Azoarcus sp. CIB: one gene and its partner. The protein of the gene in region 1 interacts with the protein of each later gene in a pairwise test. Links are inferred from orthologs where the notes say so. Each region holds a gene or a part of one and is shown on either strand. Other genes may lie near its edges.

What was found. The genes of interacting proteins can lie anywhere in the genome.
Region 2: the proteins of recO (region 1) and recR interact in binary tests that used the Escherichia coli proteins (3 or more experiments, as listed by UniProt). The link is inferred for Azoarcus sp. CIB from one-to-one orthologs.

Annotation. Positions count from the first base shown.
Region 1 is NZ_CP011072.1:3,123,543-3,131,662, reverse strand. Bases 5,350-8,120 are described here. They hold recO (DNA repair protein RecO), read left to right. Parts: upstream 5,350-6,259; coding sequence 6,260-6,982; downstream 6,983-8,120. Other genes in these bases: acpS (holo-ACP synthase), read left to right, coding at 7,745-8,120; AzCIB_RS13795 (pyridoxine 5'-phosphate synthase), read left to right, coding at 6,979-7,734; era (GTPase Era), read left to right, coding at 5,350-6,238. Also shown: AzCIB_RS13835 (Do family serine endopeptidase), read left to right, coding at 1-1,305; AzCIB_RS13830 (glutaredoxin family protein), read left to right, coding at 1,308-1,568; lepA (translation elongation factor 4), read left to right, coding at 1,623-3,419; lepB (signal peptidase I), read left to right, coding at 3,472-4,260; AzCIB_RS13815 (DUF4845 domain-containing protein), read left to right, coding at 4,273-4,638; rnc (ribonuclease III), read left to right, coding at 4,638-5,315; more of era, read left to right, coding at 5,312-5,349. UniProt on the Escherichia coli protein: Involved in DNA repair and RecF pathway recombination.
Region 2 is NZ_CP011072.1:848,294-853,948, forward strand. What follows is about bases 1-2,980. They hold recR (recombination mediator RecR), read left to right. Parts: upstream 1-1,182; coding sequence 1,183-1,779; downstream 1,780-2,980. Other genes in these bases: dnaX (DNA polymerase III subunit gamma/tau), read left to right, coding at 1-834; AzCIB_RS03745 (YbaB/EbfC family nucleoid-associated protein), read left to right, coding at 860-1,183; petA (ubiquinol-cytochrome c reductase iron-sulfur subunit), read left to right, coding at 1,978-2,571; AzCIB_RS03760 (cytochrome b), read left to right, coding at 2,575-2,980. Outside these bases: more of AzCIB_RS03760, read left to right, coding at 2,981-3,843; AzCIB_RS03765 (cytochrome c1), read left to right, coding at 3,840-4,592; AzCIB_RS03770 (glutathione S-transferase N-terminal domain-containing protein), read left to right, coding at 4,687-5,286; AzCIB_RS03775 (ClpXP protease specificity-enhancing factor), read left to right, coding at 5,330-5,655. UniProt on the Escherichia coli protein: May play a role in DNA repair. It seems to be involved in an RecBC-independent recombinational process of DNA repair. It may act with RecF and RecO.

The DNA.
Region 1 (8,120 bases):
CGGCATGGTGCGGCCGTCGTGAACATCAGCGCTGCGCAGGCGGGGAAGGGTGTGGGGCCTGGATTCCCCCAGCTTGCGCCGGACGATCCGATGTTCGATTTCTTTCGGCGCTTCATTCCGCGCAAGCCTGAGCATCCCCGCATCGATCCCGACAACAAGTCTCTGGGATCCGGTTTCATCGTGAGCGCGGACGGGTATATCCTGACTAATGCGCATGTCATCGATGGGGCGGAGGAAATTATCGTCCGCCTGATCGACAAGCGCGAGTTCCGCGCGCGCGTGGTCGGGGCGGACGCGCGCTCGGATGTGGCGCTGATCAAGATCGATGCGACCGACCTTCCGCGTCTGGCGATCGGCGATCCGGACAAACTCCAGGTCGGCGAGTGGGTCGTCGCGATCGGGTCGCCCTTCGGTTTCGATCATTCGGTGACTGCCGGTATCGTCAGCGCGAAGGGGCGCAGCCTGCCGGACGAGAATTTTGTTCCCTTCATCCAGACGGACGTCGCGATCAATCCCGGCAATTCGGGCGGACCGCTGTTCAACCTAAGAGGCGAGGTCGTTGGCATCAACTCGCAGATCTACAGCCAGACCGGCGGTTTCATGGGGCTGTCGTTCGCGATCCCGATCAACCTCGCGATGGAGATCCAGGGCCAGCTCAAGGCCAGCGGTCGCGTGCAGCGCGGGCGCATCGGTGTCGCGATCCAGGAAGTGACGCGTGCGCTCGCGGAGACCTTTGCGCTGCCGCGTGCGGAAGGGGCGCTCGTGAGCGCAGTTGAGCCGGGTGGTCCGGCCGCGAAGGCGGGCATCGAACAGGGTGACGTGATCGTGCGCTTTGCCGGCAAGACGGTCGAGGAGTCCAGCGACCTGCCACGCATCGTGTCCACAAGCCGTCCCGGATCCCAGGTCGGTCTGTCGCTGTACCGGGCGGGTATGCTGCGCGAGATGAACATCGTAGTCGGCGAATGGACCGACGAAGGCGCTTCGCGCTCGCGCCGGGGCGAGCGCGCGCAACCGGCACCGAACAAGCTGGGTCTGGTGCTCGGATTGCCGAGTCCTGCGCAGAAGCGCGAGCGCAACGTGGACCACGGGCTGGTTATCGAGCGCGTGCAGGGCGCAGCGGCACGTGCTGACCTGCAGGTCGGTGACATCGTGCTTGCGATCGTGTCCGGTGGGCGCCAGATCGCGCTGAAGACAGTGGATGGCTTTGCGCGCCTGGCAGCTGACGTCAAGGACGGCCAGTTGGTGACGCTGCTCGTGCACCGCGGTTCCGGGGCGAGCTACGTGACCCTGAGGGCGGGGGATTGAGCGTGGTGCGCGAATTCACCGTCATGAGTCGCGAATGGTGTCATCTGTGTCACGATCTCATCGACCGGTTGTTGCCCCTGGCTGCCGAACTCGGGTGGGCCGTGCGCGTCTTGGACGTTGATGCGGATCCTGCGCTGGAAGCGCAATGGGATGAACTGGTTCCCGTCGTTCTGGCCGGCAACACCGAGCTGTGTCATTACCACCTCGACGAGGCGGCGATCCGTGCCTATTGCGGGCGTTTTCCGCTAGAATCCGCGGCTTAGCCGATTCAACCGACTCATCCTGGGTGCCACATGGCACCTTTATTTTGTTGGCGCATGCAACACATCCGAAATTTCTCCATCATCGCTCACATCGATCACGGCAAGTCCACGCTGGCCGATCGGCTCATCCACTACTGCGGCGGGCTCTCCGATCGCGAAATGGAGGAGCAGGTGCTCGATTCGATGGACCTCGAGCGCGAGCGCGGGATCACGATCAAGGCGCAGACGGCCGCACTGGAGTACAAGGCGAAGGATGGTCAGGTCTACAACCTGAACCTGATCGACACGCCGGGGCACGTCGACTTTTCCTACGAGGTGAGCCGTTCGCTGTCGGCCTGCGAGGGTGCGCTGCTCGTGGTCGATGCGTCGCAGGGCGTGGAGGCGCAGACCGTCGCGAACTGCTACACGGCGATCGAGCAGAACGTCGAGGTCGTGCCGGTCCTGAACAAAATCGACCTGCCCGCGGCGGATCCGGACAACGCGCGCCAGGAGATCGAGGACGTGATCGGCGTCGACGCGTCCGAAGCAGTGCTGTGTTCGGCGAAGACCGGCTTGGGCATCGAGGACGTGCTCGAGACCGTCGTGCGCCGCGTGCCGCCACCCAAGGGCGACCCCACCGCGCCGCTGAAGGCACTGATCATCGATTCGTGGTTCGACAACTACGTCGGCGTCGTGATGCTGGTGCGCGTCGTGGACGGCGTGCTGCGGCCGAAGGACCGGATCCTCCTGATGGCGAACGGTGCCCAGTATCCGTGCGACCAGGTCGGCGTGTTCACGCCGCGCTCGGTTGCACGTACTGAATTGTCCGCTGGCGAGGTGGGCTTCATCATCGCCGGCATCAAGGAGTTGCAGGCGGCCAAGGTCGGTGACACCGTGACGCTCGCGAACCGACCTGCGTCCGAGGCGTTGCCCGGTTTCAAGGAGATCAAGCCGCAGGTGTTCGCGGGCCTGTATCCGGTCGAATCGAGCGAGTACGATCAGTTGCGCGATTCGCTGGAGAAACTGCGCCTCAACGACGCGTCGCTGCAGTTTGAGCCGGAAGTCTCGCAGGCGCTGGGGTTCGGCTTCCGCTGCGGCTTCCTCGGCCTGCTGCACATGGATATCGTGCAGGAGCGCCTCGAACGCGAATTCGATATGAACCTCATCACGACGGCGCCGACTGTCGTGTATGAGGTCGTGATGAACAGCGGCGAAGTGATTCATGTCGAGAATCCTTCCAAACTGCCCGACGTGTCGAAGGTTGCAGAGATTCGCGAGCCCATCATCACGGCGACGATCTTCATGCCGCAGGAGTACGTCGGTCCGGTGATCACGCTGTGCAACCTGAAGCGCGGCGTGCAGGTCGATATGCGCTACCACGGCCGTCAGGTGCAGTTGATCTACGACCTGCCGATGAACGAAGTCGTCATGGACTTCTTCGACAAGCTGAAGTCGGTTTCGCGCGGCTACGCGTCACTCGACTATGAGTTCAAGGAGTACCGTGCGGCCGATCTCGTGAAGCTCGACATGATGGTCGGCGGCGAGAAGGTCGATGCGCTGTCGGTGATCGTACACCGCGCTTCGGCACAGTACCGCGGGCGTGAAGTGGCGGCGAAGCTGCGTTCGCTGATTCCGCGCCAGATGTTCGACGTCGCCGTCCAGGCCGCGATCGGCTCGCACATCATCGCGCGCGAAACCATCAAGGCGCTGCGCAAGAACGTGCTGGCGAAGTGCTATGGCGGCGACATCTCGCGGAAGAAGAAGCTGCTCGAGAAGCAGAAGGAAGGCAAGAAGCGCATGAAGCAGGTCGGCAACGTCGAAATTCCGCAGGAGGCCTTCCTCTCCGTGCTGCGGGTGGACGAAGGCAAGTAAGCGGCGGGGCCTTGCGCCGCGCTGCGTTGAATCGCGACGAAACGGAGACTGTGTGAATTTTGCGCTGGTGTTGTTCCTGCTGCTGGTGGCAACCGCGATCCTTTGGGGCATCGACCACTTCTACGCGAAGAAGCGTCGCGCGCCCGGTGCTCCCGCGCCTTGGTGGGTCGAATACGGCGCCAGCTTCTTTCCGGTGATCCTGATCGTGTTCGGCCTGCGCTCGTTCATCGTCGAGCCGTTCAAGATTCCGTCCGGATCGATGATTCCGACGCTGCTCGTCGGCGATTTCATCCTCGTGAACAAGTGGACCTATGGCATTCGCCTGCCGGTGATCAACAAGAAGATCGTCGACGTGAATTCGCCCAAGCGCGGCGACGTGATGGTGTTCCGCTATCCGGCCGATCCGTCGATGGATTACATCAAGCGTGTCGTGGGCCTTCCGGGTGACAGGGTCGAATACATCGACAAGCGTCTGCGCATCAACGGCGAAGTGGTGTCGATCGCGCCGCTGGACGATTACCTCCATCCGGATCGCCTCTACTATTCGCCGCGTTTCCAGGAAAAGCTGGGCGCGACGGAGCATTCGGTACTGATCGAGCGCGACGTGCCGCCCTTCGTGCCGCAGGTGCTCGATTATCCGCATCGCGAGAACTGCACCTATACTACGGCCGGCGTGCGTTGCACCGTACCCGAAGGGCATTACTTCGTGATGGGCGACAACCGCGACGCGAGCAGCGACAGCCGCGTCTGGGGATTCGTTCCGGATGAGAACATCGTCGGCAGGGCGTTCTTCATCTGGTTCAACTTCAACGACATGAAACGGATTGGCGGGTTCCACTAAAACGGAGACGGCATGCGGGTGAAGAAATGGCAACGGGGCATGAGCCCCATCAGCGTACTGGTTGTAGGCGGGCTTCTTGGCTTCGTGCTGCTGATCGGCTTTCGTGCGGTTCCGGCGGTAAACGAGTACTTCGCGATCCAGCGCATCATCAATAAGGTGGCGGGCGAGGGTGACGGCGGGGCGTCGATTGCCGACATGCGCAGGAGTTTCGAGCGCAGCGGGCAAATCGATGACGTGTCGACTGTCACCGGCGCGGACCTCGACATCAGGAAAGAGGGCGGCAAGGTCGTCATCGACGTTGAGTATTCGCGCAAGGTTCCGGTCGTGTCCAACGTCAGCCTGCTGATTGACTTCAAAGCGACGACGACCGGGAAATAGTGGCAGCCAATCTGGATCGTCTCCAGCGCGCCGTCGGACATCAGTTCACGGACCGCGCGCTGCTGGAACAGGCGCTTACGCACCGCAGTTTCGGGCAGCCCAACAACGAGCGCCTGGAGTTCATCGGCGACAGCATCCTGAATTGCGTCGTCGCGATCGCACTGTTCGAGCGTTTCGGCGAGTTGCACGAAGGCGAGATGTCGCGCCTGCGGGCTTCGCTCGTGTGTCAGGACGGCCTGCACCGCGTCGCCCGCGAACTCGATCTCGGCGAGTACCTGCGGTTGGGCGAGGGGGAACTGAAGAGCGGCGGGTTCCGGCGGCCCTCCATCCTCGCCGACGCGCTCGAAGCCATATTCGCGGGGGTGTTTCTCGACCGGGGTTTCGACGCGGCGAAAGCGGTGATCGACCGTCTGTACGCGCCGCTGATCGCAGATATCGATCCCCGCGTGGCAGCCAAAGACCCGAAAACTGCGTTGCAGGAGTACCTGCAGGGGCGCAGGATGGCGCTGCCGAACTACACGACGGTGAAGGTGCATGGCGAGGCGCATGCGCAGGAATTCGAGGTCGCCTGCGAGGTCAACGCACTGAAGATCCGTACCACCGGGCGGGGCACGAGTCGTCGCGCCGCGGAGCAGCAGTCGGCCGAGAACGCGCTGACGCAGTTGAGGAAGTCATGAACGAGAATATCGGCCCGGAAAACGGACCTGCCGCAGTGCCCGAAGGATTCCGCACGGGTTTCGTCGCCATCGTCGGACGGCCCAACGTCGGCAAATCGACGCTGCTCAACCGCCTGATCGGGCAGAAGATCAGCATCGTCTCGCGTAAGGCGCAGACGACGCGGCATCGCGTCACGGGCATCCTGACCAACGATGAGGCGCAGTTCGTCTTCGTCGATACGCCGGGTTTCCAGACCAAGCATCGCAATGCGCTCAACCGTTCGATGAACCGGACGGTGTCGCAGGTGCTCGCCGACGTCGATCTCGTGCTCTTCGTGATCGAGGCCGGCCGTTTCGGCGAAGACGACCGCAAGGTGGTCGAGGTGCTGCCGCAGGAAGGGAAGGTAGTCCTCGTCATCAACAAGGTCGATCGGCTTGCCGACAAGACGCAGTTGCTGCCCTTCATCGCGCGCGTGAAGGACGTCTATCCGTTCACGGAGATCGTGCCGCTCAGCGCCGAGCGGGGGACGAACGTCGAACAGTTGCTCCGGGCGGTGACGCCGCTGCTCCCCGAGGGCGCGCCGATGTACGGCGAGGACGAGGTCACGGACCGCAGCGAACGTTTCCTCGCGGCCGAATTCCTGCGTGAAAAGCTCTTCCGCCTGCTGGGGGACGAACTGCCCTACGGCATCGCGGTGGAGATCGAGAAGTTCGAAACGGAAGGCAAGCTGCGTCGCATCCATGCTGCGGTCGTCGTCGACCGTGCCAGTCACAAGGCTATGGTCATCGGCAAGGGCGGCGAACAGTTGAAGCGCATTGCCTCGGAAGCGCGCGTGGAGTTGGAGCAGTTGTTCGACGGCAAGGTCTTTCTCGAGGTGTGGGTCAAGGTGAAGAGCGGCTGGGCGGATGATGAGCGCGCCCTCAAGAGCCTGGGCTACGAATAAGGCCTGCGGGCGCGTGCCGTCGTGAGCCAGAAGCAGCGCGTCGACCAGCAGCCCGGTTTCGTCCTGCATACGCACCCTTGGCGCGAGACGAGCCTCATCGTCGAAGTCTTCTCGCGCGATCACGGCCGCGTCGCATTGGTTGCCAAGGGCGCGCGGCGCCCCATGTCGGCGCTGCGCGGCGTCATCATGGCGTTTCAGCCGCTGCTGCTGGATTGGTCGGGTGGCGGCGAGATGAAGACGCTCGTGCGCGCCGAGCGCTGCGGCGGACAGCCCTTGCTGGCCGGTCGTGCGCTGATGTGCGGTTACTACCTGAACGAGCTGCTCGTGCGCCTGACGGCCCGCGAGGATCCGCATGCCGTGCTGTTCGACGCATACGCCCGTGCGATTGCGACCCTCGGCCGCGGCGAGCCGCAGGAGCCGGTTCTTCGTCGTTTCGAACTCGCGCTGCTGCAAGAGCTCGGTTACGGCATCGGCCTCGCGTCGGACAGCGACTCGGGTGCGCCGCTCGATCCCGGCGCCGCGTACGTCTATATAATCGAGCGCGGTCCGGTGCCGGTGCCGGAGGGCGCGGGCGATTTGCCGGCAACGAGCGGGCAGACTCTGCTCGACATGGAGCGCGACGATTTTTCCCGCGCCGAAACGCTTGCCCAGAGCAAGGTTTTGCTTCGTATGCTGATCAATCATTACCTCGGCGGGCAGACGCTGCAGTCGCGCCGGGTGCTAAAGGAGTTGCTGGAGCTGTGATCGAACTCGGCGTGAATATCGACCATGTGGCGACGCTGCGCCAAGCGCGCCGCACCTGGGAGCCGGACCCGGTATGGGCGGCCGTGGAGGCGCATCTCGGCGGCGCGGACGGCATCACCGTGCATCTGCGCGAGGACAGGCGCCACATCCAGGACGAGGACGTGCGCAGACTGCGCGAACTTACGCAGGTCAAGTTGAACCTCGAGATGGCGGCGACGGACGAGATGGTCGCGATCGCGTGCCGCCTGAAGCCGGAGATGGCGATGCTGGTGCCCGAGGGCCGGCATGAGGTGACGACGGAAGGCGGCCTCGATGTCGTCGCCCAGGAGGCGCGGCTGAAGACCGTGGTTGGGCGGCTGGCCGACGCCGGGATCGTCACGAGCGTATTCATCGATGCGGAGATTGCGCAGGTCGACGCCGCAGCGCGCATCGGCGCGCGCGTGTGCGAGATCCACACGGGGCCTTACGCACACGCTTTCCACAATGCCGGAAGGGACGCCGAGAGTGCATCCGTGCTCGCGGAAATCGCAAAGGTGCGCGAGGCGGGTGACGCGATCCGCGGCTTGGGCATGCGCTTCAACGCCGGCCACGCCCTCAACTACTACAACGTGCAGCCGATCGCCCGGCTCGCAGGCGTGCGCGAACTGCACATCGGCCACGCCATCGTCAGCCGGGCGGTGTTCGCGGGCATGCGCGAGGCGGTGCGCGAGATGAAGCGCCTGATGCGCGAGGCCGCAGGGCAGGACTGCTGAGCGTCGCCGGATGATTCACGGGATCGGTACGGATATCGTTCAGATCGCCCGCCTGGGCGCTGCCCTGGAGCGCAACGGCGAGCGCTTCGCCGCGCGCATCCTTCCGGCCGGCGAGGAGCGCGAAGGCTTTCGGGCGAGTCGTGATCCGGCCCGATTCCTCGCCAAGCGTTTTGCTGCCAAGGAGGCCTTCGGCAAGGCCCTTGGGACCGGCGTTGCCGTCCCGGCGACACTGCATGCGGTTCGGGTCGGGCACGACGAACTCGGCAAGCCGATTTACCTGTTCGACGACGGGCTTGCCGCCTACATGCGGGAGCGCGGACTGACTGCGCACCTGAGCCTGAGCGACGAAACCGATTACGTGGTCGCGTTTGCGCTGATCGAGAAGC
Region 2 (5,655 bases), 2.3 Mb from region 1 along the record:
CCGCGCCCCGCCCCTGCGAACGCTGGCGCGCCGCCCGTCCAGGCGGCTGCCGCGGCCCCGGCCGCGCCCCTCACCCCCGCACCGTCGGCAGTGTCTACGCCCACGCCGCCGGCCCCGGTTCCGGCTGCCGAGCGCGTACAACGCACCGCGCCGGCCCCGGCAAGCGCCCCGGCCGAAACCCGTCCGGAGCCTGCCAACTCGGTGCCGCCGTGGGAGGATCTCCCGCCGGAAGCCTTCGTCGGACAGAGCTCAGAACCGGCCACCGTCCGGTCCGAATCGCCGCGCGAGGATGCGCAGCCCCCAGCCGCCGTGCGCCCTGCGCCGGTGGTGCTGCCCGAGCAGGCAGCGCCGGCTGCTCCCGCCCCCGAGGCGCCTCTTGCGTCGCCGGCTCCTCCGATTGCGGCGGTTGCGCCTGCGCCCGGCGGCGATGACGACGCAGCGGCGGACTTCGCCGCGGGCAACTGGCACGGCCTCATCCGCCGCCTCGGTCTCGGCGGCCTCGTGCGCGAGTTCGCCCAGCACTGCGAGTGGCTCGGCTTCGCCGACGGCGTGATCGAGCTGCGGCTGTCGAACGCCCACCGCCATCTCCTCGACATGAACCCGGGAGTGGTCGAGCGCATCCAGGATCAGCTCGCATCCCTTTACGGGGCGCCGCTCAAGCTGCGTGCCGCCGTCGGCGCGATCGAGGGCGAGACACCCGCGCAGCGCGACGAGGCCGATCGCCGCGTGCGCCATGCCGAGGCGGTCGCGGCCCTGGAAAGCGATCCTTTCGTGCGCGAACTGATCGAACGATTCGACGCAACCCTCGTGGAAGCGTCGGTGAAACCTCTTTGAATCCCCAATTGCGGAGAATCGCACCATGATGAAAGGCGGAATCGCCGGCCTGATGAAACAGGCCCAGCAGATGCAGGAAAACATGAAGAAGATGCAGGACCAGCTCGCCCTCGTCGAAGTCGAGGGTCAGGCCGGGGCCGGCATGGTGAAGATCCTCATGACCTGCAAGCATGACGTTCGTCGCGTCACGATCGACCCCTCGGTCATGGACGACAAGGAAATGCTGGAGGATCTCGTCGCCGCCGCGATGAACGACGCGGTGCGCCGCGCCGAGGCGACCACGCAGGAGAAGATGGCGGGCTTCACGTCCGGCCTCAATCTGCCGCCCGGGATGAAGCTCCCGTTCTGATGAGCTCACCCTCGAGTCTCGACGAACTGATCGAAGCCCTGCGCGCGCTGCCCAGCGTCGGCCCGAAGTCGGCGCAGCGCATGGCCTACCACCTGCTGCAGCGCGACCAGCGCGGCGCCGGCCGGCTCGCGCGGGCGCTCGCGCACGCGCTCGAAGTGCTGCGTCATTGCGAGCGCTGCAACACGTTCTGCGAGACCGACGTCTGCCAGCGCTGCGCGAATCCGCAGCGCGACCACTCGCTGCTGTGCGTCGTCGAGATGCCGGCAGACCTCGCGATGATGGAGCAGACCCAGCTCTACAACGGCCTTTACTACGTCCTCATGGGGCGCCTGTCGCCGCTCGACGGCATCGGCCCGCGCGAACTGCGGCTCGACAAGCTCCTCGCACGCGCCTCGGACGGTGCAGTGAAGGAAGTCATCCTCGCAACCAATTTCACCAACGAAGGCGAAGCCACCGCCCACGTCATCGCCGAACTGCTTGCCGCCCGCGGCGTCAGGGTCAGCCGCTTGTCGCGCGGCGTGCCTGTCGGCGGCGAGCTCGAGCACACCGATACGGGCACGATCGCGCAGGCCCTGGTCGAGCGGCGCGCGCTGTAGTCAGGGGCACTGTTGCACTGCGGAAGCTGCGTTGCAGCATCCGCCTTTCGCCCATTCCGCCCGGCCGAGCAGGCGTGTGCTCGAGGCTGATGCCATTGGCATGGCTTCGGCATGCCCTCTTTTTATGTATCAGGCTTTTTGCTAAAATTCCGCAGTTTTTTTGTATCCGGAAACGGGTTTCTTTTCAGGGATGAGGTCATGAGCGTGGATCAGAAGATGGACAGTGGCCGCCGGCAACTGCTTGTCGCGACGTCGGCCGCCGGTGGCGTGGCTGCGGTTGCGACGGCTGTGCCGTTCGTTGCCAGCCTGACGCCGTCCGAGCGTGCCAAGGCTGCAGGTGCGCCGGTCGAGGCGGACATCGGCAAGCTGGCACCGGGCGAGATGATGACGGTGGAGTGGCGTGGCAAGCCCGTGTGGATCCTGCGCCGGACCCCGGAAATGCTGTCGTCGCTCGAAAAGACCGATGCCGCGGTCAGCGACCCGGAATCCGGCAAGGAGATGCAGCCCGAGTACGCCAAGAACAAGCATCGTTCGATCAAGCCCGAGTACCTCATCGCCGTCGGCATCTGCACCCACCTCGGTTGCTCGCCGAGCGACAAGTTCAAGGTCGGTGCCGAAAGCGGCGTGGGCGACGACTGGCATGGCGGCTTCCTGTGCCCCTGTCACGGTTCGAAGTTCGACCTGTCCGGCCGCGTGTACAAGAGCATGCCGGCGCCTGACAACCTCGAGGTGCCGCCGCACAAGTACCTTTCCGATACCACGATCCTCATCGGTGACGACTCAAAGGCCTAAGCGATGACTACGAAATCCCAACAACTGCTCAACTGGGTCGACGAGCGGTTTCCGCTGACATCGACCTGGAAGGAGCACCTGTCCGAGTACTACGCGCCGAAGAACTTCAACTTCTGGTACTTCTTCGGCTCGCTGGCGCTGCTCGTGCTGGTGATCCAGATCCTGACCGGCATCTTCCTGGTCATGCACTACAAGCCCGACGCCTCGCTCAACACCTCCGGCATCCCGGTTGCGTTCGCCAGCGTCGAGTACATCATGCGCGAAGTCCCGGGCGGCTGGCTGATCCGCTACCTGCACTCGACCGGCGCCTCGGCCTTCTTCGTCGTCGTGTACCTGCACATGTTCCGCGGGCTGCTCTACGGTTCCTACCGCAAACCGCGCGAGCTGATCTGGATCTTCGGTACCCTGATCTTCCTCGCGCTGATGGCCGAGGCCTTCATGGGCTACCTGCTGCCGTGGGGGCAGATGTCCTTCTGGGGCGCGCAGGTCATCGTCAACCTGTTCTCCGCGATCCCGGTGATCGGCCCCGACCTGTCGCTGGTGATTCGCGGCGACTTCGTCGTGTCTGACGCCACGCTGAACCGCTTCTTCTCCTTCCACGTCATCGCCGTGCCGCTGGTGCTGATCGGCCTGGTGCTCGCGCACATCGTCGCGCTGCACGAAGTCGGCTCGAACAACCCCGACGGCGTCGAGATCAAGAAGAAGAAGGACGCGAACGGCATTCCGCTCGACGGTATTCCCTTCCACCCGTACTACACGGTGAAGGACATCGTCGGCGTGGTCGGCTTCCTGATCTTCTTCACGGCGATCGTGTTCTTCGCGCCCGAAGGCGGCGGCTACTTCCTCGAGTACAACAACTTCATCCCGGCCGATCCGCTGAAGACCCCGCCGCACATTGCTCCGGTGTGGTACTTCACGCCCTTCTACTCGGTCCTGCGTGCGGTGACCTATCCGCTGTTCGGCATCGACGCGAAGTTCTGGGGCGTGGTCGCGATGGGCGCAGCCGTGGTCATCATCGCCTTCCTGCCGTGGCTGGACCGCAGCCCGGTGAAGTCGATCCGCTACAAGGGTGGCCTGTTCAAGGGCGTGCTCGCGGTCTTCGTCGTCTCCTTCTTCATCCTCGGCTACCTCGGCGTTCTGCCGCCGACCCCGGGTCGTACCTTGGTGGCGCAGATCTGCTCGGTGATCTATTTCGCCTTCTTCCTGGCGATGCCGTGGTACAGCAAACTCGACAAGTGCAAACCCGAACCGGATAGGGTGACTTTCAAATGACTATTAGCGTAATCAAGACCCTGAAGCGCCTGGCCGCTGCTGCGCTGTTTGCGCCGACGCTGGCGCTGGCCGCCGGTGCCGCGCTGCATCTGGACAAGGCCCCGGTGAGCACGGACCAAGCCTCGTTGCAGGCCGGCGCCAAGACCTTCGTCAACTACTGCATGAACTGCCACAGCGCGAGCTTCGTCCGCTACAACACGCTGACGCAGATCGGCCTGACCGAGCAGGAGATTCGCGACAACCTGATGTTCACGGGCGAGCGTATCGGCGATCTGATGAAGATCTCGGCCAGCACGAAGGAGCAGAAGGCCTGGTTCGGCGCGACCCCGCCCGACCTGACCCTGATCGCGCGCCAGCGCGCGTCGGAGTTCGGCAGCGGTGCCGACTGGCTGTACACCTACCTGCGCCAGTTCTATCGCGACCCGAACCGCCCGACGGGCTGGAACAACAAGGTCTTCGAAAACGTCGGCATGCCGCACGTGCTGTGGGAACTGCAGGGCGAGCAGATCGCGAAGGTCAGCGAGCACGACGGCGTCAAGTCGATCGAGCTGGAACTCGCGAAGCCTGGCAAGCTGTCGACGCAGGAGTACGACAAGACCGTCGCCGACCTGGTCTCCTTCCTCGTGTGGATGGGCGAGCCGGTTGCCGAGAAGCGCAAGTCGGTCGGCGTCGTCGTCCTCATCTTCCTGGCGGGCCTGTTCGCACTGACTTTCGCGCTGAAGAAGAATTACTGGAAGGACGTTCATTGAACGTCGGCGCGAACTGATTCGTCGCCTTGAAGTCTGACGCACCACGCGGCACACGCGTGGTGCGCTTTGTTTTTGTATCGGGAGCTGCAACACCATGATGAACCTGTATTCCGGCACCACCGACCCGTTCAGCCATCGCTGCCGGATCGTGCTGTTCGAGAAGGGGATGGACTTCGAGGTCATCGACGTCGATCTCTACAACAAACCGGAAGATATCGCCGTCATCAATCCGTACAACCGGGTGCCGGTGCTGGTGGATCGCGACCTCGTCCTGTACGAGTCCAATATCATCAACGAATACATCGACGAGCGCTTCCCGCATCCGCAGCTGATGCCGCCCGACCCGATCATGCGCGCGCGCGCACGACAGCTGCTGCACACTTTCGAGCACGAGCTGTTTTCGCACATCGAGGCGCTCGAGAAAAACCAGAAGGGCACGGTCGACAAGAGCCGCGCGCACGTTCGCGATCAGCTCGTCCAGCTCGCGCCGATCTTCGTCAAGCAGAAGTTCATGCTCGGCGACGAGTTCTCGATGCTCGATGTCGCGATCGCGCCGCTGCTGTGGCGCCTCGAGCACTACGGCATCGAACTGCCGAAGGCTGCCGCGAACCTCATGAAGTACGCCGAGCGCATCTTCAGTCGCCAGGGCTTCATCGACGCCCTGACGCCGTCCGAAAAGGTAATGCGTCGTTGACGCGCAGGCGGCCCCGCGCGTCGGGGCCGCACGGATCCAATCCATGAGCAAGGTATCGACCAAACCCTACCTGGTGCGCGCCATCTACGACTGGTGCCTCGACCAGGGCTTCACGCCCTACATCGCGGTTGCCGTCGACGAGCGCACGGTCGTCCCGCCCGGCTATGCGCGCGACGGACAGATCGTGCTTAACCTGGCGCTGGATGCGACCAACCATCTGGTGATGGGCAACGACCTGATCACCTTCCAGGCCCGCTTCGGCGGCGTCGCGCATGCGTTGTCCCTGCCGGTGTCCAACGTGCTCGCGATCTATGCGCGCGAGAACGGGCACGGCATGGCGTTCGAGCCGGAGCTGGCGGGCAGTGAGCC